3 regions of the Cobetia sp. cqz5-12 genome follow, and region 2 is predicted to be linked to each of the others. Evidence: predicted binding sites of a transcription regulator. Region 2 holds the regulator's gene; each other region holds the start of a gene.
The links. Region 2 encodes LexA, which represses DNA repair genes until DNA is damaged. Its sites were predicted from a motif close to TACTGTNTANNTANACAGTA; they were not measured.
Positions count from the first base shown of each region.

Region 1: F8A90_RS01820 (LexA family protein) is a predicted target of LexA. The motif match lies at 5,467-5,486, and genes of this name have one in related genera.
Region 3: F8A90_RS05240 (YqiA/YcfP family alpha/beta fold hydrolase) is a predicted target of LexA. The motif match lies at 4,572-4,591, and genes of this name have one in related genera.

Region 1 is NZ_CP044522.1:386,217-396,610, forward strand. It holds gene F8A90_RS01790 (lipocalin-like domain-containing protein) at 1-215, shown strand, start outside; gene F8A90_RS01795 (cold-shock protein) at 430-636, shown strand; gene F8A90_RS01800 (LysR family transcriptional regulator) at 874-1,785, opposite strand; gene F8A90_RS01805 (MliC family protein) at 2,286-3,233, shown strand; gene F8A90_RS01810 (FMN-dependent NADH-azoreductase) at 3,388-4,008, shown strand; gene F8A90_RS01815 (IMPACT family protein) at 4,151-4,777, opposite strand; gene F8A90_RS01820 (LexA family protein) at 4,804-5,280, opposite strand; gene ccmA (cytochrome c biogenesis heme-transporting ATPase CcmA) at 5,717-6,466, shown strand; gene ccmB (heme exporter protein CcmB) at 6,463-7,185, shown strand; gene F8A90_RS01835 (heme ABC transporter permease) at 7,351-8,127, shown strand; gene ccmD (heme exporter protein CcmD) at 8,127-8,321, shown strand; gene ccmE (cytochrome c maturation protein CcmE) at 8,403-8,927, shown strand; gene F8A90_RS01850 (heme lyase CcmF/NrfE family subunit) at 8,927-10,394, shown strand, end outside.
Region 2 is NZ_CP044522.1:979,323-989,716, forward strand. It holds gene F8A90_RS04195 (prephenate dehydratase domain-containing protein) at 1-529, shown strand, start outside; gene F8A90_RS04200 (isochorismatase family protein) at 689-1,447, shown strand; gene F8A90_RS04205 (methylglyoxal synthase) at 1,718-2,191, opposite strand; gene pyk (pyruvate kinase) at 2,271-3,740, opposite strand; gene topA (type I DNA topoisomerase) at 4,500-7,142, shown strand; gene F8A90_RS04220 (DUF6586 family protein) at 7,142-7,621, shown strand; gene F8A90_RS04225 (hypothetical protein) at 7,874-8,113, shown strand; gene lexA (transcriptional repressor LexA) at 8,217-8,846, opposite strand; gene F8A90_RS04235 (TetR/AcrR family transcriptional regulator) at 9,390-10,067, shown strand; gene F8A90_RS04240 (L,D-transpeptidase) at 10,067-10,394, shown strand, end outside.
Region 3 is NZ_CP044522.1:1,223,746-1,234,139, forward strand. It holds gene norR (nitric oxide reductase transcriptional regulator NorR) at 1-665, shown strand, start outside; gene cmoB (tRNA 5-methoxyuridine(34)/uridine 5-oxyacetic acid(34) synthase CmoB) at 763-1,791, opposite strand; gene cmoA (carboxy-S-adenosyl-L-methionine synthase CmoA) at 1,823-2,569, opposite strand; gene pgi (glucose-6-phosphate isomerase) at 2,774-4,477, shown strand; gene F8A90_RS05240 (YqiA/YcfP family alpha/beta fold hydrolase) at 4,751-5,503, shown strand; gene parE (DNA topoisomerase IV subunit B) at 5,703-7,583, shown strand; gene parC (DNA topoisomerase IV subunit A) at 7,727-10,003, shown strand; gene serB (phosphoserine phosphatase SerB) at 10,067-10,394, shown strand, end outside.

The DNA of each region.
Region 1 (10,394 bases), 590 kb from region 2:
CCTACTGTGGGCGCTGGCAGTGGGACAGTGAGCGGGAAGAGGTCTGCCATCATCTGTCGCTGGCCACGATCGCCGACTGGGATGAGGTGACGCTCGTGCGGCGGGTCACGCTCGAGGGGGACCGCCTGCTGCTGGGGACCGATGCGCCGAATCTGCAGCTGCCGGAAGGTGGATTTCTGACATGGCTTGAGTGGCATCGATTGACGACTGTGTGAAGTGATTGTCGAAAAGGCTTGACGTGATCATGGGTTAGCGTGCAATGTAGCCCCTGTTGGATAGCAAGACGCACCACTCAGTCGCTTGTGCTGCTCGGTAAATCGCCTTGAGCGCCCCGAGAAGCCTCGCTGATTTGATGCATGGTTTTGCTTTGCCCACGCTCTTCGGGTAATGCCCGTTATTTCAAACATGCTAATCAGAGAGGAATTTCTCATGGCTACAGGTACAGTTAAGTGGTTCAACGACGCTAAAGGTTTTGGTTTCATCGCTCCGGCTGACGGTGGTGACGATCTGTTCGTTCACTTCTCCGAAGTCCAGGCTGATGGCTTCAAGACCCTGCAGGACGGCCAGCAGGTCTCCTTCGACGTGACTCAGGGCCAGAAAGGCCTGCAGGCAGCCAACGTCAAGGCTATCGACTGATCATCACTCATTGCGGAATGCTTTCCGCTTGAGATGATAGATGTCAAGAACCGCCCCAGCTCATGCTGGGGCGGTTCTGTTTGTGCTGAAGAAAAGTCTTGCGCGCAAGCCGTAGTGATATGGCGCGAATACGCAGTGAACAGCAATGACAAGAAGCCCCACCACTCGACAGGCCGCAAGGCATCGAGTGGTGGGGCTTTCGTGTATCCATTCCTCGTAAGCGCTGAAGCCCGGGTATCAGGCAGGCTTCACGCCACTCAGCACCTCGAATGATGTCTCACGGGCGGTACGCAGGAAGTCGTCCATCCACGGCGTGCCGAGCAGGTCTTCTCTGACGGCGGCGTAAAGTGTCGCCCAGACACCGTCGCCCAGCGACAGGCCACGCACGTAATCACGTGTCAGATATTCGGCCAGCGCCCAGTTGGGGAGCGCCGTGACGCCGCGGCCGCTGGCGACCAGCTGCATCATCATCACCGTCATCTCGGCGCTGCGGATCTCGCGCGGGCTCACATTGGCCGGTTCGAGGAACTGGGTGAAGACGTCCAGGCGATCATGCTCGACCGGATAGATGATCAAGGTCTCGTCACACAGGTCCTGCGGCTCCACATGGCCCTTGATGGCCAATGCATGCTGGCGTGCCACGGCCAGCATGACCTCATAGCGGAACAGCGGGATGTACTGGATGCCGGTCATCTCCACCGGGTTGGCGGTGATGACCAGGTCCAGCTGCTCACGGCCCAATGCCTGCAGGGGAGCGAAGCTGTGGCCCGAGGGGATATCGACTTCAATCTCCGGCCAGTGATCGCGGAAGCGATCCACCGTGGGCATCAGCCACTGAAAGCAGCTATGGCACTCGATGGCCATGTGCAGTCGGCCCTGCTCGCTTCCCGCCATGCGGGCAATGTCGCGCTCAGCCATGCGGAACTGCGGCAGTACCTGCTCTGCCAGCGACAACAGGCGCTGTCCGGCGCGCGTGAATTCTACCGGCCGTGTCTTGCGGATGAACAGTGGCGCGCCCAGGCGCTCCTCGAGGTCCTTCAACTGATGGGACAGGGCGGACTGGGTGAGGTGGACACGCTCCGCGGCTTCGACCAGCGAGCCTGCATCACGCAGGGCCAGCAGGGTACGCAGATGGCGCAATTCAAGCATGATGAATGGTGCTCATGTTGATAGGTTGAAAAAGGTACGTCGTGGAAGGTCACCATCATGACGCGCGGCTGCCAGAGGGCGCTCATGACACTGTCTCATATTCATGGCGATTCGCGTATCACTGGGGGCGCTGGAACATGAAGGGGGCCGGAGTCGGATGCCAGGAGGGTGTCATGCAAGGCCGGCAGGGCACGTGTCTTGCGCCAACAGTGTATTCCCATCCCCACAAGGCTCACTGCGCTTGATAGACTTTGGCAGAGTGCGCCAGGAAGGCCGCCGTCTCCGCCTTGAAGTCCAGCCATGCCGCAGTGTCTCGTCGCGCGAGTCCTGCGCTGCATCTTGTCGTCCGACATGCCCAGGGAGGGTTCATCATGTCACGTCATTGCTGTCGTCTTTTTGCCATTTCCCGTGCGTTGCCTCATGGGTGGGCCACGAGCCTCACGCCAGGGGTGATCGCTGCCGGGCGAGCAGGCTTGCGCCTGTCGCCTCTGGCGGTGCCCATGCTACTGGCCGGATGTACCTCCCTGCCGTGGAGTCAGGACGCCACGACAGGGGGGAGGGCTGGTCAGCCGCCGCTGAAGGTGCCGGCCCCCGCGCAGGACCCGGGTCCCGTGGTGCATGAAGTGGCGAAGAAGCCTGCGCCGCCCAGTGCGGAGTCGCTGGGCAAGGCCGCTGCCGTGACCTTGCCCTCCAGCTTTCTGCCCCCGCCCCGAGCGAGCGAGTATCAGGTATGGCGCTGCACTCCGGCGCAGGATCTGCTGATGGCCTTCAGCGAAGGTGATGCCGAGGCGTCGCATGACTGGCTGCGGCTGTGGTCACGGCGGCATGCCTATACCCTGGAGCGGGTCGTCAGTGCCTCGGGCGCGCGCTATCAGGCCAATGCCGGTGCATCGCCGGCCGGGCAGGCGTCCGGTGATGGGAAGGCACTGCCCGGCGAAGAGGGGCTGGAGGTGTGGTTCAAGGGTTCCGAGGCGATGCTGCAGAATGCCCGCGGCAATCTGGAGTGTGTGCAGGATGATCGGCGCGTGATTCATCCAACGACGCAAAAGCCGCTATTGGTGGCGCAGGGCAATGAGCCGGGCTGGCAGGTCAGTCTCGACAGCCAGCACAATCTGCTGACGCTGACGGCTATGCAGGGCTTGCTCGAGTCGCCACACGAGGCGCAGGCATCCGAGCGCTCTGCAGAGGCTGATGCTCGCTCGTCAGGTGTTCAGGTGGTGAAGCTGCCTTATCGGGTCGCCCGAGAGGCAAGCGATAGTCGTGTGCTCAAGGCGCAGCTCTCGACTGACGGCAAGCAGAGCGAGCCGTTGCAGCTGGTGGTCGCGCCGGGTGCCTGCTTCGATTCCATGCAGGGCGCGCCCTATCCCCTGACGGCGACCTTGACGATTGCAGGGCAGGAATTGAAAGGCTGTGGCGAGGCGTTCCGTTATCAGCCGGGGGCCGAATAAGGGGCATGACTGGCTATAGTGTTCGTTTTTTTCGAATGATATAGGCGATTTAAGTCGCTTTTCGTGTGGAATGGTTCATTTATCATGCTGTGCATGCGGATCGGGTCGAATACCGTCGACAGGATCGCGCCTCACCTTGATGGAGACCCTCTACATGTCAAAAGCTTCGCTCAATGTCCTGCTGGTGTCTGCTTCCCTGTTCGCTGACAAGGGCAATTCACGTGCGCTGGCCACATCCTTCCTCAGTGCGCTCGAGGCCTCCGGGCAGCCATTTCAGCTGACGCACCATGATCTGGTCGAGCGTGACCTGCCGCATCTCGATGGCGTGGAAATGCAGGCCTGGATGACGCCAGCGGATGAGCGCAGCGCCGAGCAACGCAAGCTCGCCGCACTGTCCGATGGTTTTCTGGCCGAGCTGAGAGAGGCAGACCTGCTGGTCGTCGCGGCACCGCTCTACAATCTGGGCCTGCCGACGCAGATGAAGGCGTGGTTCGACCGGGTGCTGCGTGCCGGCGAGACCTTCCGTTACACCGAGATGGGGCCGTCAGGTCTGCTGGAAGGCAAGCAGGCACTGGTATTGGCAGCACGTGGCGGGATGTATGCGGGCAGTGAGTTGGATTCCCAGACTCCGCATCTCAAATCCATGCTTGGGCTGATGGGCATTACTGAGCAGCACTTCATATACGCTGAAGGCCTCAACATGGGCGATGAGCAAAAGGTGGGGGCTTTGTCAGAGGCGAGGACCAACATCGCCAACTACGTAGATGCTCTCTGACCCGATGTATCCGCTGTAGCTGAGCCACATGGGGTGAGCATGATGAACGAAAACGCCACCGCCGCTCTGAGAGGAGCGGCGGTGGCGTTTGTGCTATCGGGAATCAGAGGTCACTGGGGGGGAGTCAGGTTGTCGGAAACGCTCAGCTTTGGTCTTCGAGCACTTCCAGTGCGCCCTTGAGGCGCGCATGCAGTTCTTCCAGCGGCGGTTGGGCGCCACCTTGCGGCCAGCCCGCCGTCAACACCACGCCATCGGCACCATAGTCGCTGGCATCCACCGGCACGTCGTAGCCGCTCAGCCAGTGGCGAGCATCGGCTTCATGGGCGAAGCCGACCTTCAGGCGCCTGGGCGTGCGCGGCGTGAAGGTCGTGGTGGGCAGGTGCTCGAGCGCCTCGAGCACCGCGCGGCTGTATGCGCGCGCCAGGCCACCGGTACCCAGCTTGATGCCGCCGAAGTAGCGGATCACCACACAGGCCACCTGGCCGACGCCGCTGCCGTCGAGCACCTGATACATCGGTCTGCCGGCGGTGCCACCCGGCTCACCATCATCGGAAAAGCCGATGGCGTTCTGCTCATTCGGCGCCCCGGCGATGAACGCCGTGCAGTGGTGGCGCGCGTTGGGGTGGGCGAGATGCGCCTGGGCCAGCAGCCGCGTCATGCCGTCTGGCGTCGGGGCATGGGCCAGCCAGGCGATGAAGCGGCTCTTCTCGATCTCGATGCTGTGTTCATGGTGCGCCTCGGGCGCCAGTGCCGGTATCTGATAGCTCATCTTGCCATCTTACCAAAGCATCGCTCTCAGTGAGTGACGGCATTGCCGCGGACCACGCCCATCACCATGCCCAGCACTTCGATATCGGCATTCTTGAGATAGATGGGGGCCATGCTGTCATTGGCCGGCTGCAGGCGCACGCCGGTCTTCTCGATATACAGCTTCTTCAGCGTCACTTCCTGCTGATTGATCATCACCACGGCGGTCTCGCCGTTCTCGGCGCTTTCGCTGCGTTCGATGATGATGATGTCGCCATCATGGATATTGCAGTTGATCATCGAGTGGCCGCGCACGCGCAGGGCGTAGGTGTTGCGGCGCACCATGCGTGTCGGCACGGCAACCGTACCGCAGTCGGCGATGGCTTCGATGGGCATGCCGGCGGTGATGTTGCCGAGCAGCGGGATATCCATCATGTCGCTGGCGGTGATTTCCTGCCAGGCCTGGTCATTGAGCGGCAGGTTGTGAAGACGCTGAAGGTAGTGCGGAGCGTGAAGACGTGACATGAGCTATCCCCTGATGCCATGCGGTCGGCGCGGATGGTGCGTCGGCCTGCGGTGCAGCGTGGAGGGTCGTCAGGCTGAGTTCATCTGTCGCCTGCTAGGCTCCGCGGACATGCTGACAACGCGTTGAGCCGACCCGATCAGTCTGTGCCTGCACTCGGCAGGCGTGTGATGAAGGTACTGTATGGATACTGTTTTTGTATACAGTGTCTGCATCATAGCAAGCTCTCGCGAAGTGGCAAGAGGTGAGCGAATTGACTGGCGCCAATTCAGCGGAAGTGTGTCGTATGAATGTGCATCACAAGTCGCTGATTTATTTCTCGAGTGCTTGACTGCCCGTCATGGCGGGGCTCTGAGGTCAGGCGATTGGCTGCTCGGTGGTCAGTGTCGGTCTCAGCTCGTAGAATGGCACGCAGTGACCCTTCGGAGTCAGCCTTTGATGTCGCACTCCGCGATGGCCCAGCCGCGAGTACTCGGGATGCCCAGCCAGCCTGCCAGCGATGAAGTCTGTAGCGCGCCGCCTCTGTTGACGGTCGTGGCGCTCGGCTGTGAGCGTGATGAGCGCTGGCTGTTCGAGGGGCTGGATCTCTCGCTGCATGCGGGAGAGATCCTGCAGGTCGAAGGGCCCAATGGCAGTGGCAAGACCACCTTGCTCAAGATTCTGTCCGGGCAGTTCCATGATCACGAGGGAGAAGTGCTGTGGCGCGGCCAGCCCACCTCGCGGATACGTGATGACTTTCTGGGCTCACTGCTTTATCTGGGCCACCAGCCCGGCATCAAGGGTGCCCTGACCGCATTGGAAAACCTCGCCTGGTATCAGGCACTTGGTGGTCAATCGCAGGAGGGGGGAGAGGCTCGCAGCGAGCTTGCCTGGGCGGCGCTGGACGCCGTGGGGCTGGCCGGTTTCGAGGATGTGCCTGCCCAGCAGCTGTCCGCCGGTCAGCAGCGGCGTATCGCGTTGGCGCGACTGCATCTGACGCCACGCCGGCTGTGGGTGCTGGACGAGCCCTTCACCGCCATCGATCGCGACGGCGTTCAGGCGCTGGAAGCATTGCTGCTGGCCCACGCCCAGCGTGGGGGCAGCGTGGTGATGACGACTCATCATCGCTTCTCACAGGCCTCGCGCTTGCGACGGATATGTCTGGGACACGCCGCAGGCGTGGATTCGAGAGGGAGCGTCTCGGCATGAACCATGAGCTGCTGACGGCACTGCCCGAGGCCCCGCCCACCAGTTCGCTGGCCGGTGCCTTCAAGGCGACCCTCGCGCGCGACCTGCGTCAGGCGCTGCGCCGACGCAGTGAGCTGATCAATCCGCTGGTGTTCTTCGCCCTGGTGATCACGCTGTTTCCGTTGGGCATCTCACCGGACAAGGCGCTGCTGGCCACATTGGCACCGGGCTTATTGTGGGTGGCGGCGTTGCTGGCAACGCTGCTGTCACTGGATGGCCTGTTCCGGCAGGACCTGGACGACGGCAGCCTCGAGCAACTGTTGCTGACACCGCAGCCATTGCCGTTGCTGGTACTGGCCAAGGTGGCGGGCCACTGGCTACTGACCGGCTTGCCGCTTGCCCTGATGGCGCCACTGCTGGGGGTGATGCTTGGCCTGCCGAGCGCTGCCTTTGCCGTGTTGATCGCCTCGCTGTCGCTGGGCAGCATGAGTCTGTCCTTGATCGGTGCGATCGGTGCAGCGTTGACGGTCGGGCTGCGGCGCGGCGGTGTGCTGCTCTCGTTGATCATCCTGCCACTGTACATCCCGGTGCTGATCTTTGGTGCCGGCGCCGTACAGAGCGCCGTCAACGGCATGCCCAGTCTGGCGCATCTGGCCATTCTGGGCGCGATGCTGGCGCTGGCCCTGCTGCTGGCGCCGCTCGCCATCGCCGCCGGACTCAGGCTGAGCATCAATGGCTAGCCCGATCAAGAACTGCATGACGCTGCCCGAGTATTCTCGGGCATTCGCAAGGCTCTTCATTGCCCCTGACAAGAGGCCCGTGTGACCGCCGATTCCGACTCTCCTCAAGCGCCTTCCCGCAAGGTTCGCCCCCGCAAGGGCGGACTGTGGCCGTGGCTGCATCGCATGGGCGCACCGGCGACCTTCTTCGCGGCCAGCCAGCGCTGGCTGCCATGGTTCTGGGCCCTGGCGATCATCGCGCTGGTGGCCGGCAGTGTCTGGGGGCTGGCCTTCGCGCCCGCCGACTACCAGCAGGGCAACAGCTTCCGCATCATCTATGTGCATGTGCCGGCGGCGATTCTCGCCCAGTCGTGCTTCATGCTGCTGGCGGTGTGCGCGCTGCTCTTCCTGGTGTGGAAGATCAAGCTGGCGGACATGATCGCCACGGCTGCCGCTCCCGTCGGCGCCTTGATGACGGCGCTGGCACTGTTCTCCGGCTCGGTATGGGGCATTCCCACCTGGGGCACCTGGTGGATCTGGGATGCCCGGCTGACGTCGATGCTGATCCAGCTGTTCCTGTATCTGGGCGTGATCGTGCTGCGTGGCTCCTTTGCCAGTCGTGACAGCGGTTCGCGTGCGGCCTCGATCCTCGCGCTGGTCGGCATGGTCAATATCCCGATCATCAAGTATTCGGTGGACTGGTGGAGCACACTGCATCAACCGGCCACCTTCACGCTCAGCGAAGCACCGCCGATGCCGGCCAGCATGTGGATTCCGTTGCTGTTGATGGTGATCGGCTTCTACGCCTTGTTCGGCGCATTGGTGCTGATGCGCACTCGCGTCGAAGTCCTGCGTCGCGAGAGCCGCAAGCAGTGGGTGCGTGATCTGCTGAGGCCGCACTCGGACTCACGCCCCGGCCAGAATTCGCCTGCGGGCTCCGTTTCCACAGAGGGTGATCACTGATGAGCCTGCCCGATGTCGCTTTCTCGAGTGTCAGCGAGTTCTTCGCCATGGGCGGCCATGCGCTGTATGTGTGGTCCGCCTGGGGGCTGACGGCGACGTGCCTCGCGGGGCTGGTGATTGCCACGCGGCTGTCCCGTCGCGCGGTGGAGGCCGATATCCGCCGTCGCCTGCGTCGGGAATCCGCCCGCTCCTGAATCCATTCTCGACCTCCCGTGCCAGTCGTCCCGCTGGCCGCGAGAGGCATGAACGTCCCTTGCCCTGACCGAGCCCTGACCATGACTCCCAAACGCAAGCAGTGCCTGTATATCGTCACGGCCATCGTGCTGCTGGCCGCCCTCGCGGTGGGCCTCACGCTCTATGCTCTGCGCGCCAACATCAATGCCTTCTATACCCCGACCCAGATCGCCAATGGCGAGGCGCCCCAGGGGCGTCAGATCCGCGCAGGCGGCATGGTGCGCGATGGCAGTGTCAGGCGCGACAACGAGACGCTGGATGCCATCTTCACCGTCACCGATTTCGATCATGACGTGACGGTGCATTATCAGGGCATTCTGCCGGACCTGTTCCGTGAAGGGCAGGGCGTGGTGGTGATGGGCACCTTCGATGGTGATCATCTCGAGGCCAGCGAAGTGCTGGCCAAGCATGACGAGAAGTACATGCCGCCGGAGGTATCCGACGCACTCAAGGCCTCCGGGCGCGATGTGTCTGGCAACAGGACCGGGAACATGGCTGGGAACGAGTCGAGCGACAAGATGTCCGGCTCCTCCGTGGTCGAGAAAGCTTCGCGGGAGGCGCAGTGATGGTGACGCAACTGCTGCCGGAAATCGGCCACTTCGCGCTGATTCTGGGTGCCTGTCTGGCCCTTGTGCAGGCTGTCGTGCCGCTGGCGGGGGCCGCCACACGTCGCCCGCTGTGGATGAGCTTCGCCCAGCCGATGGCCTGGGGTCAGTTCCTATTCGTGCTGATCGCCTATGCCTGCCTGACGGCGAGCTTCCTGCTGGATGATTTCAGCGTCGCCTACATCGCCAACAACTCCAACAGTCAGCTGCCGTGGTACTTCAAGTTCAGCGCCGTCTGGGGCAGCCATGAGGGCTCGGTGCTGCTGTGGAGCCTGATTCTGGCCGGTTGGGGCTTTGCCGTCTCGCTGGGCGCGCGCCATCTGCCGCGCGACATGCTGGCACGGGTGCTGGGCATCATGGGGCTGATCTCGACTGGTTTCATGGCCTTCGTGCTGCTGACCTCCAATCCCTTCGCACGCCTGTTGCCGGACATGCCGACAGATGGCGCGGACCTCAATCCGCTGTTGCAGGACATCGGCCTGATCATCCATCCGCCGATGCTCTACATGGGCTATGTCGGCTTCTCGGTAGCCTTCGCCTTCGCGATGGCAGCGCTGATGGGCGGGCGTCTCGATGCTGCCTGGGCACGCTGGGCGCGTCCCTGGACCAACATCGCCTGGGCGTTCCTCACCGTCGGCATCGCGCTGGGCAGCTGGTGGGCCTACTACGAGCTTGGCTGGGGCGGCTGGTGGTTCTGGGACCCGGTCGAGAATGCCTCCCTGATGCCGTGGCTGGCCGGTACCGCCCTGATCCACTCGCTGGCGGTCACCGAGAAGCGCGGTGCCTTCAAGAGCTGGACGGTGCTGCTGTCGATCTTCGCCTTCTCGCTGTCACTGCTGGGCACCTTCCTGGTGCGCTCCGGCGTGCTGACCTCGGTGCACGCCTTCGCCAGTGACCCCGACCGTGGCCTGTTCATCCTCGTGCTGCTCGGTATCACCGTCGGTGGCTCGCTGTTGCTGTTCGCGCTGCGCGCACCGCGCGTGCGCTCGACGCTCGGCTTCCACTGGCTGTCGCGTGATGCCTTCCTGCTGGTCAACAACCTTGTGCTGCTGGTGATGATGGTCACCGTGCTGCTGGGCACCCTCTATCCGCTGGTGCTGGATTCGCTGGGGCTGGGCAAGATCTCGGTGGGTCCGCCGTACTTCAATGCGCTGTTCGTGCCGCTGACCACGCTGCTGTGTGCCTTCATGGGGCTCGGGCCGGCCTCGCGCTGGAAGCAGATGCCGGGGCGCGAGCTCGCACGCCGTCTGGCACTTTCCGGCGGCGCGGCACTCATCATCGGCGGGCTGTTGCCGCTGTTGTTGGATATCGAGTGGAGCTTCTCGGTGGCGCTCGGGCTGGTCATCGCGCTGTGGGTGGTGCTGCCGCTGCTGCGCGACCTGTGGGACAAGAGTGCCTCGAAGGCAGGGCGCTGGGCGGGCCTCAAGC
Region 2 (10,394 bases):
CAGGGCGCTGGCGGAAGGTGAGATCGATACTGCCGTGGTGCCCTGGTCACGTGGGCATCAGCGTCCGGTACGCGCCACGCATCAGGCCCTGGCCTTCTGGACGGGTATCTGCGTCGAGCGGCGTGTCTTCCGTGCCATCAGCCTCAGTCTACTCGGGCCGCCCGGGGCTTCGCCGTCGGCGGTGAGGCGTATCGTGGCGCGGGAGGCCCTGTTCGAAGAGTGCGATGCCTGGCTGCAGCAGAACCTGCCGGAGGTCGAGCGGGTGGAGTGTCTGCACATGGCGGATGCACTGGACATGGCAGAGAGTCGCAGCGATACGCTGGCCATCGCGCCGCCATCACTGGCACGTCGCCCGGGCCTTGTGTGCCTCGCGCAGCGCATCGAGGATGATCCCGGTCGTGTGGCGCAATTCGCGGTATTGAGGCGTGATCACGCGCGGGTGCGCGGCCAGTGCTTTTCCTGTGATACCACGGTAGATGAAGGGCAGGGCAACGCGGTGCTGTCCGGGACCAGCGAGCCCACCGGGTGAAGGTCGCCGCTCGGCCCTGAGTTCCGTTATGCTGAAGGCCATTCGTCATCAGAGGCCTTTTGCATGGTGTCTTTCGAGCAGCGCTTCTGCGCATCCTCCGCACTCTCTAGATCAGAGACGCAAGACGCCGCGACTTCACCCGATGTCGCGGCGTCTTGCGTGGTGCAACGCATTCCTGCCACTCCCGCCGAATGGGTTCCCCCCGGCGAGCTTGACGCCCGCCTGCCGGTGCGGCCTGACGTGGTGCCGGTGTCGCTACCGACGGCCGGACTGATCATCGTCGATGAGATCAACGGCTTCTGTCAGGTCGCAGGCGGTGCGTTGGCGCCTCAGGCGCCCAATGCCCAGGTCAGCAGGATGATCGCCCTCAGCGATACGCTGGCGCGGACCTTCAGTGAGCGTAGACGCCCGCTGCTGGTCTTCATTGATTCCCATGCGCCGGGCAAGCCGGAGCCGCCCTATCCCGCCCATTGTGAGCAGGGCAGCGGCGAGGATGAGCTGGTGGCGGAACTTGCCTGGCTGGAAGAGGATCCGCAGGCCACGCTGGTACGCAAGGACTGCATCAATGGCTATGTCGGCGCGATTGATCTCGATACCCAGGTCAATGCGCTACAGGAGTGGGTGAGCGACGAAGGGCTGGAAACCCTGGTCGTGGTAGGCATCTGCACCGATATCTGCGTGATGGACCTGGTATTGACGTTGCTGTCGGCGCGCAATCACGGCCTGCTGGGCAAGGTGCGTGACATCGTGGTACTGGAGCCCGGCTGTGCCACCTACGACCTGCCAGCCGAGGTGGTCGCGCAGCTGGGTTTCCCCGATACGGCGACGCATCCCCAGGCAGACAGTCATCACATCGGACTTTACTGCATGGCGGCGCGTGGGGCGGTGATCGCCAGTCAGCTTGAGCTGACCTCTTGAGTTGACCTATTGAGTAGATGTCCTGATCTGCTGTCATGGACTGAGCTGCGTCTCTCGTAGCGTCGCCGGAGAGAGGGGTAGACGATTAGAGAGTAATTGAAGAGAGAGGAAGAGCAGGGGTGGTGGCAGGAAGGCAGAAATTTCGCCAGATGCCGCACAGACAATACTGCCTGTCTGCGCAAAAGGTAGTTTGATTACAACATCTGGCCATGAAAACGCCGCCTCTCTTGCGAGCAGGCGGCGTTTTCATGGGGCGACATCCAGCGTCATTCAGGCGCGGGTGCTGACCCAGTCGTTGGCGTCCGGCACGGCCACTTCGACTTCCTCGGAGATCAACTTCGAGTGGAAGAGGAAGTCCGCGCTGGCCGCATTGCTGGCGACCGGCACGTTCCACAATGCCGCCAGGCGCAGCAGCGCCTTGACGTCAGGGTCGTGCGGCATCGGCGCAAACGGGTCCCACAGGAAGACCAGCAGGTCCAGATTGCCTTCGGCGATGCGCGCGCCGATCTGCTGATCACCGCCCAGCGGGCCGCTCAGCAGGCCCTCGACCTCGAGGCCCAGCTCCTTGCTGATGCGGCGAGCAGTGGTGCCTGTGCCCAGCAGCTGGTGGCGGGACAGCTCATCGCGCCAGCGATTGGCCCACGCCAGCATTTCATCCTTCTTGCCATCGTGCGCCACCAGCGCAATGCGCTTGCGTGCTGGCAAGGTGCGCCGTGCCTGGCGCTTGGGTCGTTGTTCGCTCATTCCCTGACCTCCTGAGGATGGGGCAATGTCGCTGACCCTCCGCCCCGAAAGGCCCGGGGCGGAGGGTCAGCGAGGCCGATCAGTCGATGGTGCTGCCGACAGTGACGATCTTCATGGTGTTGGTGCCGCCATGTGCGTTCATCTGGTCACCACGAGTCAGGATCACCAGGTCACCGCGAGTCGCGATGCCGCGGGCTTCCAGCTCCGCGATGGCGCGACGATTGATTTCCGCCGCCGGCAATTCGCTGGAATCGAAGGGCAGTGACACCACGCCGCGGTAGAGCGCCATGCGGCGCTGGGTCTTCTGGTCCTGCGCGAGGCCGACGATGGGCAGGCCGGAGCGGATGCGCGAGGCGATCAGCGGGGTATAGCCGGATTCCGTCATGCAGACGATGGCCACGACACCGGTCAGGTGGTTGGCGGCATACATCGCGGACAGCGCGATGGTCTCGTCGGTCTTGCTGAAGCCTTCGTGGATGCGGTGCTGGGATTCCTGCGCGGCACGTTCACGTTCGGCGCCCAGGCAGACGCGATCCATGGTCTCGATGGTCTCGACCGGGAAGTCGCCGGCGGCGGTCTCGGCCGACAGCATCACGGCGTCGGTGCCGTCGAGCACGGCATTGGCGACGTCGAAGACTTCGGCGCGGGTCGGCAGCGGCGCGCTGATCATGGATTCCATCATCTGGGTGGCCGTGATGACCACGCGGTTGAGGCTGCGCGCGCGGCGGATCATGCGCTTCTGCACGCCGATCAGCTGGGCATCGCCAATCTCGACGCCCAGGTCACCACGCGCCACCATCACGCCTTCACTGGCGAGAATGATGCCGTCCAGTACGGCGTCGTCGGCCACGGCTTCGGCGCGCTCGACCTTGGCGATCAGGCCGATGTCACGACCTTCCTCGCCCAGCAGCTCACGTGCCAGCTGCATGTCGGCGCCGCTGCGCGGGAAGGACACGGCCAGATAGTCGACACCGATATCGATGGCGGTCTTCAGGTCTGCCTTGTCCTTGTCGGTCAGGGCTTCGGCAGACAGACCGCCGCCTTGCTTGTTGATGCCCTTGTTGTTGGACAGCTTGCCGCCGACCTTGACGGTGGTGTGGATCTCGTTGCCCTTGAGCTCATTGACCTCAAGCACCACGCGGCCATCGTCGAGCAGCAGCACGTCGCCCGCGACCACGTCATCGGCCAGTTCCTGGTAGTCACAGCCGACGCGCTCGACGGTACCTTCATCACGGCCCAGGCCGATATCGAGGATGAACGGCTGGCCTTCGCTCAGCTTGACGGCGGTATCCTTGAAGCGCGCGATGCGGATCTTCGGACCCTGCAGGTCACCCAGCACGGCGACGCTGCGGCCCTGGGCGGCAGCGGCCTGTCGTACGGCCTCGGCGCGCATGCGGTGATCTTCGGGGCTACCGTGGGAGAAGTTGAGGCGTACCACATCGACTCCGGCACGAATCATCGCGTCGAGCACACCCGGCTTGTCACTGGCAGGGCCGAGAGTGGCGACAATCTTGGTGCGGCGGATCGGGCCGTTGAACGCGTGCGGCATGAAAGCATACTCCTTGAACACTGGCGTGATGGACTGGCTGAAAACGCAAACCAGGTTGTTGTCATTTTACTACATTGAAGGCTGAAAGGGAGCCTGTCGAGTATCGTCGGCTGTCGTTGTCCATTCTCGTGATCACGATCGGGACTGCAAGGGGGGACGTGAAGTCTGCCGCGCGATTGTTGCGAATACGTTGTCGCGGGTACGCGGACGTGGACTCTCGCTTGAGGGTTTGCCGCGCTACGCCATGCGGGGGCGGCCGGCCATTTCGACGCCTGACAGCCAGGCGTCGCATGCCCTTTGCGTCGGCGTCGGGGTGATCGCCCCATCACGCCAATGTTCGCTGGCTGGCTTTCACAGGCAGCCATTTCACTGCTACCTATATAGTGGCAATAGCCTGCTGAGCGACATTTCCGCTCATCGAGCCGGCGCAGACCGTGTACCGGCCCCGTTGACCGCTGCCATGCGCTGATGACCTATGCTCAAGTCCGGCTCGGAGGCCGGAATGCCACGCCCCCATGCATGACGGCTGTCGATGTCATCTGACGCAAGCCGCACGCTGGCATGGCAGGTGGCATGGCATGTCTCGAGGCTGTCGCAGAGGCGTCATCTTGAGCCGCCTTGACGAGGTGCCAGTCTCAACATTGCTGGTCAGCGCTGAAATGCTGGGGTAGGGTAGGCGCATTTTTCGGCTGGGACAAAACCCAGCGCGACGAGTCATTCGCCGGCGCAATCAGTGCCGGCCAGGAGATGCGAGCAACCATGGGCAAGTCACTGGTGATCGTCGAGTCGCCCGCCAAGGCCAAGACCATCAACAAGTATCTCGGCAACGACTTCGTGGTGAAGTCGAGTGTCGGGCACATCCGCGACCTGCCGACCAGCGGTAGCGGCAAGCAGGCCACCGACCCCAAGGAACGTGCCCGTCAGGCGGCGGAGACCCGCAAGATGTCGCCCGAGGTCAAGGCGGCTCACAAGGCGCAGAAGGCCAAGACCCAGTTGATCCGCCGCATGGGGGTCGACCCGGAGAATGGCTGGGAGGCGCATTACGAGATCCTGCCCGGCAAGGAAAAGGTCGTTTCCGAGCTGACGCGCCTGGCCGAGAAAGCCGACACCATCTATCTCGCGACGGATCTGGACCGCGAAGGTGAGGCGATTGCCTGGCACCTGCGCGAGACCATCGGTGGCGACGATTCGCGTTACAAGCGTGTGGTCTTCAACGAGATCACCAAGAAGGCGATCACGGCGGCCTTCGATGAGCCGGGCGAGCTGAAGATGGATCGCGTGCATGCCCAGCAGGCACGCCGCTATCTGGATCGCGTCGTCGGCTTCATGGTCTCGCCGCTGCTGTGGGCCAAGGTCGCTCGTGGCCTGTCCGCCGGTCGCGTGCAGTCGGTTGCCGTGCGGCTGATCGTCGAACGTGAGCGCGAGATCCGCGCCTTCATCCCCGAAGAGTTCTGGGATGTCCACGCTGAGCTGGCCGCCGCCAGTGGTGAAGCGATCCGTTTCGAGCTGGCGCGTCAGGATGGCAAGGCCTTCCGTCCGACCAGCGAGAAGGAGACGATGGATCGCATCGCGGCGCTGCGCACGGCCAAGCTCGCGATCACCAATCGTGAAGACAAGCCGACGCGCTCCAAGCCGAACGCGCCGTTCATCACCTCGACCCTGCAGCAGGCGGCCAGTGGTCGTCTCGGCTTCTCGGTCAAGAAGACCATGATGATGGCCCAGCGTCTCTACGAGGCGGGTTACATCACCTACATGCGTACCGACTCGACCAATCTGTCGGCGGACGCGGTGGCCACGGCGCGTGACTTCATCAGCGAAGAATACGGCAGCAACTACCTGCCGGAAGCGGCCAACGTCTACTCCAGCAAGGAGGGCGCCCAGGAAGCGCACGAAGCGATTCGTCCTTCCGAAGTGTCGCGCCGCGCCACCGATCTCGCCGGTATGGAGCGTGACGCCGAGCGTCTGTATGAGTTGATCTGGCGTCAGTTCGTGGCCTGTCAGATGCTGCCGGCCGAATACCTGTCCTCCACGCTGACCATCGAAGTGGATGGCTACGAGCTGCGTGCCAAGGGCCGTGTGCTCAAGTTCGACGGCTACACGCGTGTCATGAAGCCGATGGGCAAGAAGGAAGAGGATCAGTCGCTGCCGGATCTTGCCATCGGCGAGAAGCTGGACCTTGTCGAGCTGCAGCCGCTGCAGCACTTCACCAAGCCCACGGCGCGATACACCGAGGCCAGCCTGGTCAAGGAGCTGGAGAAGCGCGGTATCGGCCGTCCGTCCACCTATGCCGCCATCATCTCCACCATCCAGGACCGTGGCTACGTGGCGCTGGAAAACCGTCGCTTCTATGCCGAGAAGCTGGGCGACATCGTCACCGATCGCCTCAGCGAGTCCTTCAAGGACCTGATGGACTTCGGCTTCACGGCGCGCATGGAAGACTATCTCGATGAGGTGGCCAATGGCGGGCGCAACTGGCGCGAGCTGCTGGACACCTTCTACGCCGAGTTCAAGGCCGAGCTGGACCACGCCCAGTCCGAAGAGGGCATGCGTCCGAACCAGCCGGTGCCGACGGACATCGCCTGCCCGACCTGTGGGCGCGAGATGCAGATCCGTACCGCCTCCACCGGGGTCTTCCTGGGTTGTTCCGGCTACAACCTGCCGCCCAAGGAGCGCTGCAAGACCACCATCGATCTGCTGCCGGGCGATGAAGCCGTGGCGGCCGATGCCGGTGAAGATGCCGAGACGGATGCGCTGCGCGCCAAGCGTCGCTGCCCGATCTGCGCCACCGCGATGGACAGCTACCTGATCGATGAGCAGCGCAAGCTGCACGTCTGCGGCAATAGCCCGGACTGTGTCGGTCACGAGGTCGAGGAAGGACAGTTCCGCATCAAGGGTTACGATGGCCCGGTGATCGAGTGCGACAAGTGCGGCTCCGACATGCAGCTCAAGACCGGGCGTTTCGGCAAGTACTTCGGCTGCACCAACGAGAATTGCAAGAACACCCGCAAGCTGCTCAAGTCCGGTGAGGTAGCGCCGCCGAAGATGGACCCGATTCCGATGCCGGAACTTGCCTGCGTCAAGGTCGAGGACCACTACGTACTGCGCGATGGCGCCAGTGGCCTGTTCCTGGCGGCCAGTCAGTTCCCGAAGAATCGCGAGACGCGTCCGCCGCTGGTCAAGGAGCTCAAGGCGCATGCCGACGAGCTGCCGGAGAAGTATCACTTCATTCTTGATGCCCCGGATCAGGACCCGGACGGACGTCCGGCGCAGATTCGCTTCTCGCGCAAGGTCAAGGCTCAATACGTCATGACCGATGAGGAAGGCAAGGCGACCGGTTGGAAGGCGACCTATGACAACGGCCGCTGGGTCGTCGAGGACAAGCGCAAGGGAGCCAAGAGCTGATGAGCCAGCGTGCCCGTACCAATCAGCTGCTGTATCAGGCCGAGTTGCTGCTGGCCCAGTCAGCAGCCTCTGGCGACGATGAGCATGCCGTGGCACGACGCATGGCCGGTGAGGAGGGCGCGCTCGCCCTACTGGAGCTTGCGCTGGCGTCATTGCTGGAAGAGTGTGCCGTGACAGCGCGCTGGCCGCAGGGTGGCTGGCGTGAGCGCCTTTCCACCCCGCCGACGCCCATTGCCGAGGTCGAGCAGCTGCGCAGCCTGCTGGAGCGTCCCGACAGCTGGTTGTCTGAGCTGGTCGCGGATGTGACCCGCCTGCATGAAGAGGACGGTGCCGCTCGCCGCGAGGAATCGCGCTCGCGTGGTGATGGCCTGATCATCGCGGCAGCTTCGAACGCCTCGCTGGCCGAGCGGCTCAGCGCTGCCATCACGGCATTCAAGGCGCTGCTGCCGCAGCTGCGCGAGTCGAGTGTCGAGTGGTAGGTTCAGGCGTTGATCTGGTGCTGCACGCTGGTGATGACTGGCGGATGGCAATCGGGTGACGTTTCGCCTTCACGGGTGCTAGACTGATCGCATTGTGGCAAGCCCTGCATTCTCCGGTACGACCATGGCTCTGGCTGTGGTCGTACTTTTTTCTGCGTCGCTGATGGCAGCGCGGTGCCGGGCTTGCCAGCCGTCGCGCTGACGATTACAACGACGCCGGTATCTCGCGAGATGCCGTGCAGGAGGAATGACGTGTCCGATCCCGCCGTACTTGAAATTGTGCAAATGGAAGATGGTGAAGTGATTCTGCGCGCCGCGGAAAGCGAAGGTGAGCCGCTGCTCAGCATTCGCATTTCGGACGAGGCCGCTGATCTGCTGCGTGACAATCGTTTCGAGGTCGCGCGTGAGATGATCGACCACGCCATCACCCGGACTCGCCTCTGGGATGGCGAAGAAGACGAGGACGAGCAGTCAGAAGGCATCGTGCACTGATTCATCGCTCATGCTTCGCGCACAAAAAAACCCGCCTCGAGGCGGGTTTTTTTGTGCGATGCGTGCGGCTTTTCTGCTGGGCAAAGCGCTGCTGGTCAAGGCCTCAGTGCAGGCCACCATCGCGGATGACGCCCACCCCGAGACCCTCGATCTCCAGACTGTCCGTGCGCAGGTCGACCTTGATCGGCGAGAAGTCCTCGTTTTCGGCTTCCAGCCATACGTAGTGCCCGTCACGGCGGAAGCGCTTGACGGTGACTTCATCCCCCAGGCGGGCCACCACGATCTGGCCGTCACGCACGCTGGTGGTGCGGTGTACGGCCAGCAGGTCGCCTTCCAGAATCCCCACATCCTTCATCGACACGCCGCGCACACGCAGCAGGTAGTCGGCAGCCGGCGAGAAGTAGTCACTCGGCAGCGGACAGTGGCGGTCGATATGCTCGCTGGCAAGAATCGGGCTGCCGGCAGCCACTTCCCCGATCACCGGCAGGCCATCGTTGGCGCTGTCGTCGACGTCAGCCAGCGACGGCACGCGAATGCCGCGTGAGGTGCCCGGCACCATCTCGATGGCGCCCTTGCGCTTGAGGGCGCGCAGATGCTCCTCGGCGGCATTCGGCGAGCGGAAGCCCAGCGCCTGGGCGATTTCGGCCCGCGTCGGCGGGTAGCCAGAGGACTTGATGGTCTTGATGATGAAGTCGAAGACATCCTGCTGGCGCGGAGTAAGCGGCTGGGTCATGGCATTGCCTTTGGCCTGGGCGGCATCTTGAGCTGACGGCACGGGGTGTGCATCCATACAACTGTCATTGTATCCAGTCATGGCGGTCATGCAAGGCATCGTGGCTTGCGTGGTGGCCTCAAAGGGCAGGTAGTCGTCGAGAGATCGCTGTCTGGTGACCTTGCTTGCCCGATGTCAAAGGCTCTGCTGATGAGGTCAGGCGGGCTGTCTGGGAGGGACGGATATTGCGAGTCCTTGGATCGCCACGGTCAGCGTTCAGCGAATATCAGTCTTGGCTAAACCTCTGGCGTTTGAAACGCGAGAGAATTGTCAGTCATGGCATGGCGCGCTAGAATCAAAGTGTTTCAAACGAATGTTCGTCGATGGCGGTGGCCGGTCGAGGCATGATCAAACATGCCGTGCTCGAGCGGGCCGTGTTCGAACATGCCTTGATCGTACGCGGCCTTGCCGTGAACCAGCACCACCTCATGAGAGAGTCGCCGTGCGGGGCTTGCGCCGTGACCTACGACTCCAGTCCTTTTCTACCTGACAAGGGTTCCGCCCATGGCCCAGACCGATACCGTTACCCGCATCCTCGATACTGCCGAGGTGCTGTTCGCCGAGCGCGGCTTCGCCGAGACCTCACTGCGCAACATCACCAGCAAGGCCAAGGTCAATCTGGCGGCGGTGAACTACCACTTCGGCTCCAAGAAATCGCTGATCCAGGCGGTCTTCGCGCGCTATCTCGATCCGTTCAGTGAGCGTTTCCACGCGGCACTCGACAGCGTCGAGCAGCAATACGCCGGGCGTCAGGTGCCGCTGGAGGTCCTGCTGGAGGTGATGGCGCGCACCGTGCTGGAGGTGCCGGCCGAGCGCAACAGCCTGCGTACCTTCATGCGCCTGCTTGGGCTGGCCTATACCCAGGGGCAGGGCCACATGCGGCGCTATATCCGCGAGCATTACGGCACGGTCTTCAGCCGCTTCGCCGAGCTTCTGAAGCTGGCGACGCCTGATCTGCCGGACAACGAGCGCTTCTGGCGCCTGCACTTCATGCTCGGCAGCGTGATCTTCACCTTCTCGGGCCTGGATGCACTGCGCGATATCGAGGAGGCCGAATACGGCCATCACACCACGGTGCGTGAGCTGATTCAGCACATGCGGCCGGTGGTGGTCGCGGCGATGGCAGCGCCGTTGCCGGCCTCGCTCGGGGATGGTGAGGCGGTCACCCAGGCGGCCAGCTGATGGCCTGCTGGGTCGCGGTGGATCTCTCACGCCAGAGCCTCGAGATACGCAATGACGCGCCGAGTGGCAGTCGTGATGCGCCGCCCCCCGCGGCCGGCCCTGACGCGCTGGTGCACGCCTGCGCGATCTCCAGCGGCCTCAACGGTATCGGCGAGCTCGACGGCAGCGGTTGCACGCCAACCGGCTGGCATGTGATTCGTGCCGCCATCGGGGCGGGCAATCCGCGTGGCGCCGTCTATCGCGGACGGCGCTTCACGGGTGAGGTGTTCACGCCTGAGCTTGCCTTAGAGCATCCTGAGCGTGACTGGATCCTGACGCGCATTCTGT
Region 3 (10,394 bases), 240 kb from region 2:
TCGCGGCCACCAATCGCGATCTCGAGGCGGAGGTCGCCGCCGGGCATTTCCGTGAAGACCTCTATCACCGTCTGAGCGTCTATCCGCTCAGGGTGCCGCCGCTGCGTGAGCGCGGGCGTGCGGATCTGCTGGCGCTGGCCGGCACCTTCCTTGAACACAATCGCACGCGCCTCGGGCTGGGCAATCTGCGCCTGACGCCGGCGGCGGAGCGCCAGCTGTGCGAGTACCCCTGGCCCGGCAACGTGCGTGAGCTGGAGCATTGCATCAGCCGCGCCGCGCTGCATGCCCGGCTCGCGCATGGCGCCCACTCGACTCGTCTGCGCGCCGATGGGCGCCAGCTGGTGGTGATCACGCCGGAACTGCTGGGCCTTGAGGTCAATGGCGAGGTGTCACTCGAGCGGGCCGTCAGCGCGGTGCAGGAGATTCAGGGCGCGCAGGTGGGGCATGGCACGATTCAGTCGGGGAGAGCGAACCCGGCACAGCGTCATGTCCTGCAGGACATCGATGAAGCGCTGGGACTGCGCGATGCCACCGAGGCGTTTCAGCGCGAGCACATCTCGCGAGTCTGGCTGGCGAGTGATCGCAACTGGGCAGAGGCCGCGCGCAGGCTCAAGGTCGATCGCGGCAATCTTTACCGACAGGCGCAGCGTCTGGGAATTGTCTGAGACGCGAGAGCCGAAGACGGCGGTGCTCGATGAGCGCCGCCGTCGTGTGTCGTCTGCCCTAGCGCAGACACCGCTGGGAGAGAAGGCGCTGCGCAGTTCAGGCGCGAGTGGCGATCAGCACCGCACGCCGCGGCGCCGGATGGCCTTCGCGGGTCAGGCTCGCGTCATTGGGATCGAGGAAGTCGCTCAGCGAGTGGTAGGTCATCCAGTCGGTGGCACGCTGCTCGTCCAGGGTGGTCACGGCTTCATCGACGATGCGCACGTCCTTGAAGCCGGCGCGCTCGCACCAGTGGGCCAGCGCCTGGGAGGAGGGCAGGAAGTAGACGTTGGGCATCGCGGCATAGCGTTCGCCGGGCATCAGCACCGTCGTCACGTCACCTTCCACCACCAGGGTTTCCAGCACCAGCTCGCCGCCGGGGCGCAGGGTGTCGCGCAGCTGGAAGAGGTGGTCCATCGGCGAGGGACGATGATAGAGCACGCCCATCGAGAAGACGGTATCGAAGGCGGTCATCTTCGCCGGCACATCCTCGATACCCACCGGCAGGAAGTGCAGGTTGCGGCCCTGGGGGTGATCCGCGCCGATGAAGTGGCGTACGGCATGGAACTGGCAGTAGAAGCGCGGCGAAGGGTCGATCACCAGCGTGAAGGCCGCGCCTGCACCGACCATGCGCCAGCCGTGGTAGCCATTGCCGCCGCCGACATCCAGCACGCGGCGATGGGTGAGATCCGACAGGTGCGGCGCGATACGCTGCCACTTCCAGTCGGAGCGCCATTCGGTGTCGATATGGATCTCGTCGAGCTGATAGGGGCCCTTGCGCCACGGCATCATCGCGCGCAGCAGGTTCTCGCTCTGGCGCAGCTGGCTGCTATTCAGGCCAGTCGGAAAGAGTGCACCGACCCGGTCGGCATCCAGCTGTACATCGCGCTCGGCGGGCAGGGTGGGCAGCTTTTCCAGCGCGCCATGCCAGGCCTTCAGATCAGCATGACGCTTGCGGTCCAGGCCATTGGCCAGCTGTTCAGGCAGGGCGCTCAGCCAGCGGGCGAAGCCATCGCCGACGGCGCCTGGCTCACAGGCAAGCTCGGTGAAGGCGCGGTAAAGGTCGCGGTCATACGGGGAAATGCTCATGCGCTGGGTCGGGTCCGTGCTGGCGTAGCGGTCATTCGGCGGCTTTGAAGGCGACCATCGAAGCGAAGTTCAGGTATTGCAGCCAGGTATGGCTGCGCGCGAAACCGGCGCGCGACAGGCGAGCATGATGCGTGTCGAGGCTGTCGGGCTTCATCACGTCCTCAAGGGCCTCGCGTTTCTGGGAGATTTCCAGATCGGAGTAGCCATTGGCACGCTTGAAGTCATGATACCGTTCGATCAGCCAGGCATTCTCGACCGGGTCATCGCTGATGATCTTCTCGGACAGGATCAACACGCCACCGGGCTCCAGCGCCGCGAACAGCTTGTCGATCACGGCATCGCGATCTTCTGGCGGCAGGAACTGCAGCGTGAAGTTGACCACGATCATGCCGGCTGGCTGGTAGTCGAGGGTGCGAATGTCTGCCTGGCTGACCGTGATGCGATGCGCCGGGAAGGCGTCGGCCAGCTCACGACTGGCGCGCTCGACCATCGGTGCCGACAGGTCGACGGCTTCGATCTCGATATCCTCGGGCGCCATCTCGCGGGCCAGCGCCATGCTGGCAGCACCGAGTGAGCAGCCCAGGTCATAGACCCGCGCCCCGGGGCGCAGGTGAGCGCGGGCCATCAGGCCCAGCATGGCGATGATCTGACCGTACCCCGGCACCGAGCGGCGCAGCATGTCCGGAAAGCAGCTGACGACCTGCTCGTCGAAGGAGAAGCTGGCGACACGGTCAAGGGGTGTCGTAAATATCGCGTCACGGTAAGATGCATCACTCATGGATCAAGGCTTCATCGGGCAGTGGGCCAGGGCGACATGCCTGTGGCCGAGGACCGGCCGGGCAGAGCGCCCCGTCGGGCCCGCCATTCTACGCATTCGGCGCCCGTGACGCACCCGTCACGGCTGGCGGGTGAGGCCTCCATCAATCGATTTCAGGCCGGGCCATGCAGGGCCGGTCATTACACTTCAAGGAGAGAGGTGGCCATGTCCACTCAATCAGCGGCACGTTCTGCGCGTCGTAATACCCAGGCCTGGCAGGCTCTCGCGCGCCATCATCAAGAGCAGATGGCTGATGTGCATCTGAAGGACCTGTTCGCCGAGGATGCGGCGCAAGGGCGTGACCGAGTGGCGACCTTCACGCGCTCTGCCGCGGGACTGCGTCTGGATCTCTCCAAGCAGCGCCTCAAGGGCGAGACCCTGGAGCTGCTGCTGGATCTGGCGCGCGAAACCGGTGTCGAGCAGGGCATCAAGCGCCTGCTGGCCGGTGAGCATGTCAATCGCTCCGAAGACCGTCCGGCGCTGCACGCCGCGCTGCGTCTGCCGCGCTCCGCCAGCCTCGAGGTGGACGGCGAGGATATCGTGCCGGCCATCCACGAGAGCCTCGAGCACCTGGCCGAGATGGTCGACACCTTCCATAGCGGCCAGTGGCGCGGCGCTACCGGCAAGCCGATCACCGATGTGGTCAACCTCGGGGTCGGTGGCTCGGACCTCGGCCCGTTGATGGTCTCCAGCGCCCTGAGCGATTGCCGTCCCAAGGACATCCACGAGATCGGCGTGCACTTCGCCTCGACCATGGATGGCTCTCAGCTGGCGGATTATCTGGAATCCTTCAGCCCGGAAACCACGCTGTTCATCCTGTCCTCCAAGTCATTCTCGACCATCGACACGCTGTCCAATGCCCGCACCGCGCGCGACTGGCTCAAATCACGCCTCGACCCGGAAGGGCGCCTGGAAGCGCTGATCAACCGTCAGCACTTCATCGGCGCTTCCGCCAAGCCGGAGAAGATGACCGAATGGGGCATCGCGCCGGAACATCAGCTGCTGTTCTGGGATTGGGTCGGCGGCCGCTATTCGCTGTGGGGCACCATCGGTCTGCCCATCGCGCTCAATGTCGGCATGGACAACTTCCGTCGCCTGCTGGCCGGGGCGCATGAGCTGGATGAGCACTTCCGCACCGCGCCGCTGGAAGACAACCTGCCGGTGCTGCTGGCGCTGGCGGGTATCTGGAACAATAACTTCCTCGATATCCGCGCCCACTCCATCCTGCCCTACGACGGTCGCCTGGAATACTTCGCAAGCTACCTCGAGCAGCTGGAGATGGAATCCAACGGCAAGTCAGTGACCAACGATGGTGAGATGATCGACTACTCGACCTGTCCGGTGCTGTGGGGCCAGCTGGGGCCGAACGCCCAGCATGCCTTCTATCAGCTGCTGCACCAGGGCACCCAGGCGGTCGAGTGTGACTTCATCGCGCCGATGTGCCGTTATGACCATGTCGAGGACGCCGAGACACGCGCTCACCTCAAGGCGCAGCACCGCCTCACGCTGGCCAACTGCTTCGCCCAGTCACGTGTGCTGATGCTGGGTGATGACGCCATCCCCGGTGATGAGGCGCAGCCGAACCACAAGCGCTACCGTGGCAATCAGCCGTCGACCACGCTGCTGCTGGAAACACTGACACCGGAAACCCTGGGTGCGTTGATTGCGCTCTACGAGCAGAAGGTCTTCGTGCAGGCCACCATCTGGGATATCAATCCGTTCGATCAGTGGGGCGTGGAGCTGGGCAAGCAGATCGCCACCGCCACCGAAGCGACCATGACCAGCGGCGAAGGCTTCGAGACGCTGGACGCCTCCAGCCGTGCGCTGATCGAAGCGGTGTGGGCAGCCCAGGATCAGGACCCGCGTTGAGCCCACGGCGGATGTAAGCAAGGGTGTGAGTGAGAGAGTGTGTGAGGGCATGCTGCCATGCCAAGCAAGACGAGCGGCGGCGTCAGTCGTCGCTCTCTGTTGATTTATACAGTATTCTCGCTATCCTATAAGCGAATCAATCGTTTACACTAGACAGTACGACGCGGACCGTCGAAAACCCCGCCTCCAGCGCATGAACGCTCGAGAGATACCCTGCCATCTTGAGGCGTGGGAGGGGAGGTGTCGCGGTCTGACGTGTTGTCGGGAGTGCTGATGGCCAATTCCCCCTTTCCGTCAGATACGGCAGCGATGCACGCCACCGCGCCCGTCAAGGGTCTGCTGTACTTGCACGGCTTCAATTCGGCCAGCTGTTCGCCCAAGGCGCGCTTGATGCAGCGCGCGGCAGAGCAGTTCGGCCTGCCGTGCGTGATGCCGGACATCCCCCCGGAACCCGGCGCGGGTCAGGCGGCGGTCAACGCGGCCTATCTCACGTTGTGTGAGCGCCTGGCGCTGGACCCTGCAGACCCCGCCTGCGATGACGCCATCATGGTGATCGGCAGTTCCATGGGCGGCTTTCTGGCCACCTGGCTGGTCGCGCGTGAGGCTGCACGTCTCGAGGGACCGGCGGGTCCTTCCCAGAGCGTCTGGCGTCAGGGACCGCGCAGCGTGCTGATCAATCCGGCAGTGCGTCCCGCGCGACTGGTCAGCGAATGGCTCGGCTCGGTGCATGCCAATCCCTATACCGGCGTGACGTTCACCGTCACCGAGGATTTCGGGCCCGGATTGCTCGCATTGGAAGCGGAGCCGGTCACGGCGCAGCGCACCCTGGTGCTGTTGGCGACGGCCGATGAGACATTGGATGTCAATGATGCCGCAGGGCTCTATCAGGGAAGTCGCTTGATCATCACGCCGGGTGGCGATCACGGCTTTGCGCAGCTGGCGGAATATCTGCCGGCGATCATGGCGCATGGCGGGCACCGACTGGCCCCCGCCACCGCAGCGGCGATGCATGTCGCGCCGGACTAGCAGGTCACATGCGTGGTGCTTTCTGCCATGACACACCATGACCTGGCTGGACACGGCATCTCTTGGCACGACATGGCAGGGCGTTTGATGCTGAACGCCAGACGCCGGTCTCTCATTTTTCAGGAATCCGTTGTCCGTCTCGCGCACGTGAAAGGGCGAGTCGGTTGGCGGACGTCAACACCAAGGACACAAGGCTGCGATGAGTCAGTACAGCGCCAGTTCCATTGAGGTCCTCTCCGGCCTCGAACCGGTCCGCAAGCGGCCCGGCATGTATACCGACACTTCTCGGCCCAACCATCTGGCGCAGGAAGTCATCGACAACTCCGTCGATGAGGCGCTGGCGGGGCACGCGAAGGAAATCCGCGTGCGCCTGCTCGAGAATGGCGGTATCGAGGTCGGCGATGACGGCCGTGGCATGCCCACCGACATCCACCCCGAGCATGGCGTGACCGGCATCGAGCTGATCCTCACCAAGCTGCATGCGGGGGGCAAGTTCTCCCAGGACAGCTATCGCTTCTCCGGCGGTCTGCACGGCGTGGGCGTCTCGGTGGTCAATGCGCTGTCGACGCGTCTGGAAGTGGAAGTGTGCCGCGATGGCCTGCGTCAGCGCATCGCCTTCGAGAATGGCGAGAAGGTCGAGGAGCTGACCCAGATCGGCACCGTCGGCAAGCGCAATACCGGCACCCTGGTACGCTTCTGGCCGGACGAGAGCTACTTCGATAGCCCCCGTCTGGCGATGCCGCGCCTGCGCCACCTGCTGCGTGCCAAGGCCGTGCTGTGTCCGGGGCTCAAGGTCGTGCTAATCGAGACCGATGGCAGCGAGACGACCTGGCACTATGAGGACGGCCTGCGCGATTACCTGCTCGGCGCCACCGATGGCTTCGAACGCCTGCCGGAATCGCCCTTCGTCGGCCACTTCGAGGACGAGGAGCACGGCGTCGACTGGGCGATCCAGTGGCTGCCGGAAGGCGGCGAGCTGGTGCAGGAACCCTACGTCAACCTGATCCCCACGCCGCTGGGGGGCACCCACGTCAATGGCCTGCGCTCCGGTCTGCTCGAGGCGCTCAAGGAGTTCTGCGACTACCGCAGCCTGCTGCCGCGTGGTGTCAAGCTGAGCGCGGATGACCTGTGGGAGCGCGCCGCCTTCGTGCTGTCGGTGAAGATGCTCGATCCGCAGTTCGCCGGCCAGACCAAGGAGCGCCTGTCCTCACGCAGCGTCGCCGCCTTCGTCTCCGGCGTGGTCAAGGACGCCTTCTCGCTGTGGCTCAACCACCATGTCGATCAGGCTGAAGCGCTGGCGGAACTGGTGATCTCGGCGGCCCAACGTCGTCTGAAGAGCGCCAAGAAGGTCGCGCGCAAGAAGGTCACCTCCGGGCCTGCGCTGCCGGGCAAGCTCTCGGACTGCTCAAGCTCCGACCCTGCCGACAGCGAGCTGTTTCTGGTCGAGGGTGACTCCGCTGGCGGCAGCGCCAAGCAGGGCCGCAACCGCGAGACCCAGGCGATCCTGCCGCTGCGTGGCAAGATCCTCAATACCTGGGAAGTCGAGTCGCATGACATCTACTCCTCCCAGGAAGTCCACGACATCGCGGTCGCCATCGGCCTGGACCCGGGCTCGGATGACCTCACCAAGCTGCGCTATCACAAGGTCTGCATCCTGGCGGATGCCGACTCCGATGGTCTGCACATCGCCACGCTGCTGTGCGCGCTGTTCGTGCGTCATTTCCCGGCGCTGGTGGATGCCGGGCGCGTCTTCGTCGCCATGCCGCCGCTGTACCGCATCGACCTGGGCAAGGAAGTGCATTACGCCCTGGACGAGAGCGAGAAGGCACACATCCTCAAGCAGCTCGAGAGCAAACGTGGCACGCCCAACGTGCAGCGCTTCAAGGGTCTGGGTGAGATGAATCCGCTGCAGCTGCGCGAGACCACCATGGCGCCGGACACCCGCCGCCTGGTGCAGCTGACGCGCAGTGCGGATGACGGCACCCACGAGATGCTCGACATGCTGCTGGCCAAGAAGCGCGCCAGTGATCGCAAGAGCTGGCTCGAGGACTACGGCAACATGGCCGACATCGAGGTCTGATCATCGGTTGAGCTTTCACGGCCAGTTGAACTTCGAAAGCAGCTGAACTTCGAAAGCCAGACAAGCTGCGCGACAGCATTCTTTCGGGAGCGCCACAGTCAGGCGCTCCCCGGTTTTACGCTCGTAATCAAGGTCAAGCGCCCATGAGCATGGATATCCAGGTCGCGGAGGGTGACGTCGAACGTCTGGCCCTGCGTGACTACACCGAAAAGGCGTACCTCGACTACTCGATGTACGTGATTCTCGACCGCGCCCTGCCGCATGTCGGCGATGGCATGAAGCCGGTGCAGCGCCGCATCGTCTACGCCATGCGCGAACTGTCCCTGACGGCCAACGCCAAGTACAAGAAGTCGGCGCGTACCGTCGGCGATGTGCTGGGCAAGTTCCACCCCCACGGCGACAGCGCCTGTTACGAGGCGATGGTGCTGATGGCGCAGCCGTTCAGCTATCGCTATCCGCTGGTGGATGGCCAGGGCAACTGGGGTAGCCAGGATGACCCCAAGTCCTTCGCGGCCATGCGTTACACCGAATCGCGGCTGTCGAAGTACTCCGAGGTGCTGCTGTCCGAGCTCTCCCAGGGCACCGTCGACTGGGTGCCCAATTTCGATGGCACCATGAACGAGCCCAAGGTGCTGCCGGCGCGTCTGCCCAATGTGCTGCTCAACGGCACCACCGGCATCGCGGTGGGCATGGCGACCGACATTCCTCCGCACAACGTGCATGAAGTCGTGGCCGCCACCCGCCATCTGCTGCGTCATCCGGACTCAGACAGCGATCAGCTGATGGAGTACCTGCCGGCACCGGACTTCCCCACCGAGGCGGAGATCATCACGCCGCGCACCGACCTCGCCAAGCTCTACCGCACCGGTCGTGGCAGCGTGAAGATGCGCGCCCGCTATGTGCTGGAAGAAGGCGATATCGTGATCACGGCGCTGCCGTATCAGGTCTCCGGCGCCAAGGTGATCGAGCAGATCGCCGCCCAGATGCAGGCCAAGAAGCTGCCGATGGTCGCGGACCTGCGTGATGAGTCCGACCACGAGAACCCGACGCGCCTGCTGATTCAGCCGCGCTCCAATCGAGTCGATATCGAAGGCCTGATGGCGCACCTGTTCGCCACCACGGACCTCGAGAAGAACGCGCGCGTCAACATGAACGTCATCGACCTCAAGGGGCGCCCGCGCGTGATGGCGCTGCACGAGATGCTGGCCGAGTGGCTGCGCTATCGTCGCGCCACCGTGCGTCGTCGCCTCGAGCATCGTCTGGCCAAGGTCGAGGACCGTCTGCATATCCTCGAGGGTCTGCTGACGGCTTACCTGAATCTCGACGAGGTGATTCGCATCATCCGCGAGGAGGAAGACCCCAAGGCCAGCCTGATCGAGACCTTCCAGCTTTCCGAGCGTCAGGCCGAGGCGATCCTCGAGCTGCGTCTGCGTCACCTGGCGCGTCTTGAAGAGATGAAGCTGCGGGGCGAGCAGGACGAGCTCAAGCGCGAGCGCAAGCACCTCAAGCATCTGCTGGGCAATGACGAGGCACTGACGGACCTGATCGACAGTGAGCTTGAGCAGGCCGCCACCGACTTCGGTGATCCACGTCGCTCACCGCTGGTCGAGCGCGGCGAAGCCAAGGCGCTGTCGGAAGTCGAGCTGATGGGCGCCGACCCGATCACCGTCGCGCTGTCCGAGAAGGGCTGGATCCGTGCCGCCAAGGGGCATGATATCGATCCCGAAGGCCTGTCCTACAAGGCCGGCGACCGCTTCCATCTGGCGGCGCGCGGCAAGACCAATCAGCCGCTGGTGCTGCTGGATGACACCGGGCGTGCCTACACCCTGGCCGCGCACAATCTGCCCAGTGCACGCGGGCAGGGCGAACCGATCACCGGGCGCATGAATCCGGCGGCGGGGGCGGCGATGGTCGGCCTGCTGCTTGATGCGCCCTCCGCGCGTTATCTGCTAGCCTCCGATGGCGGCTATGGCTTCGTGACCACACTCGAGCAGCTGACCGGCAAGAACAAGTCCGGCAAGGCGGCGCTGACCTTGCCGCGTGGCTGTGCGGTGCTGCCGCCGGTGGCGATCCCTGAGGTGCCTGAGTCAGCGCAGGGCGATGGGGCTGCGCTGGAAGTGGCAGTGGTGTCCAACGAAGGACGCCTGCTGGTCTTCCCGCTCGCCGAGCTGCCCGAGATGTCCAAGGGCAAGGGCAACAAGATGCTGTCAATTCCGGGTGAGCGCGCGGCCAACCGCGAAGAATTCGTGCGCTCGTTGGTGGTCTTGCCCGCCGGCGCGACCCTGGTGGTGCACGCCGGCAAGCGCAAGACGCTGCTCAAGGGTGCCGATCTCGACTATTACCGTGGCGAGCGTGGCCGTCGCGGCAGCAAACTGCCCAAGGGCTTCCAGAAGGTCGATCGTCTGGCCGTCGACAGTTGATCGGCAGCTGATACGCTCTGGAGACAACACCGTGATGTTCAATAGCTCAGGAACGATTTTCCGATGACACAACGTATCTTGATCCGCGCCACCGGTGCGGCTCGTCCGGGACAGCTGGCAGGGCTCGGTCAGGCGCTGGCGCGCAGTGGCGCACGACTGCTGGACATCAATCAGAGCGTGACCTTCGGGCTGGTGTCACTGGAAGCGCTGGTGGCGCTGGGTGCGGAGTCTGATCTGGAAGCCGCGCTGGCCGCCGCCGGTGAACAGTTGGGGCTGGATGTGCAGGCCGTGCAGGTCGGTGCCGAGGAATATGCACGCTGGAGTCATCAGGCGGAGCGCCCGCGCTGGATTCTGACGCTGCTGGCGCCGCGTCTGCCGGCCGGTATTCTGG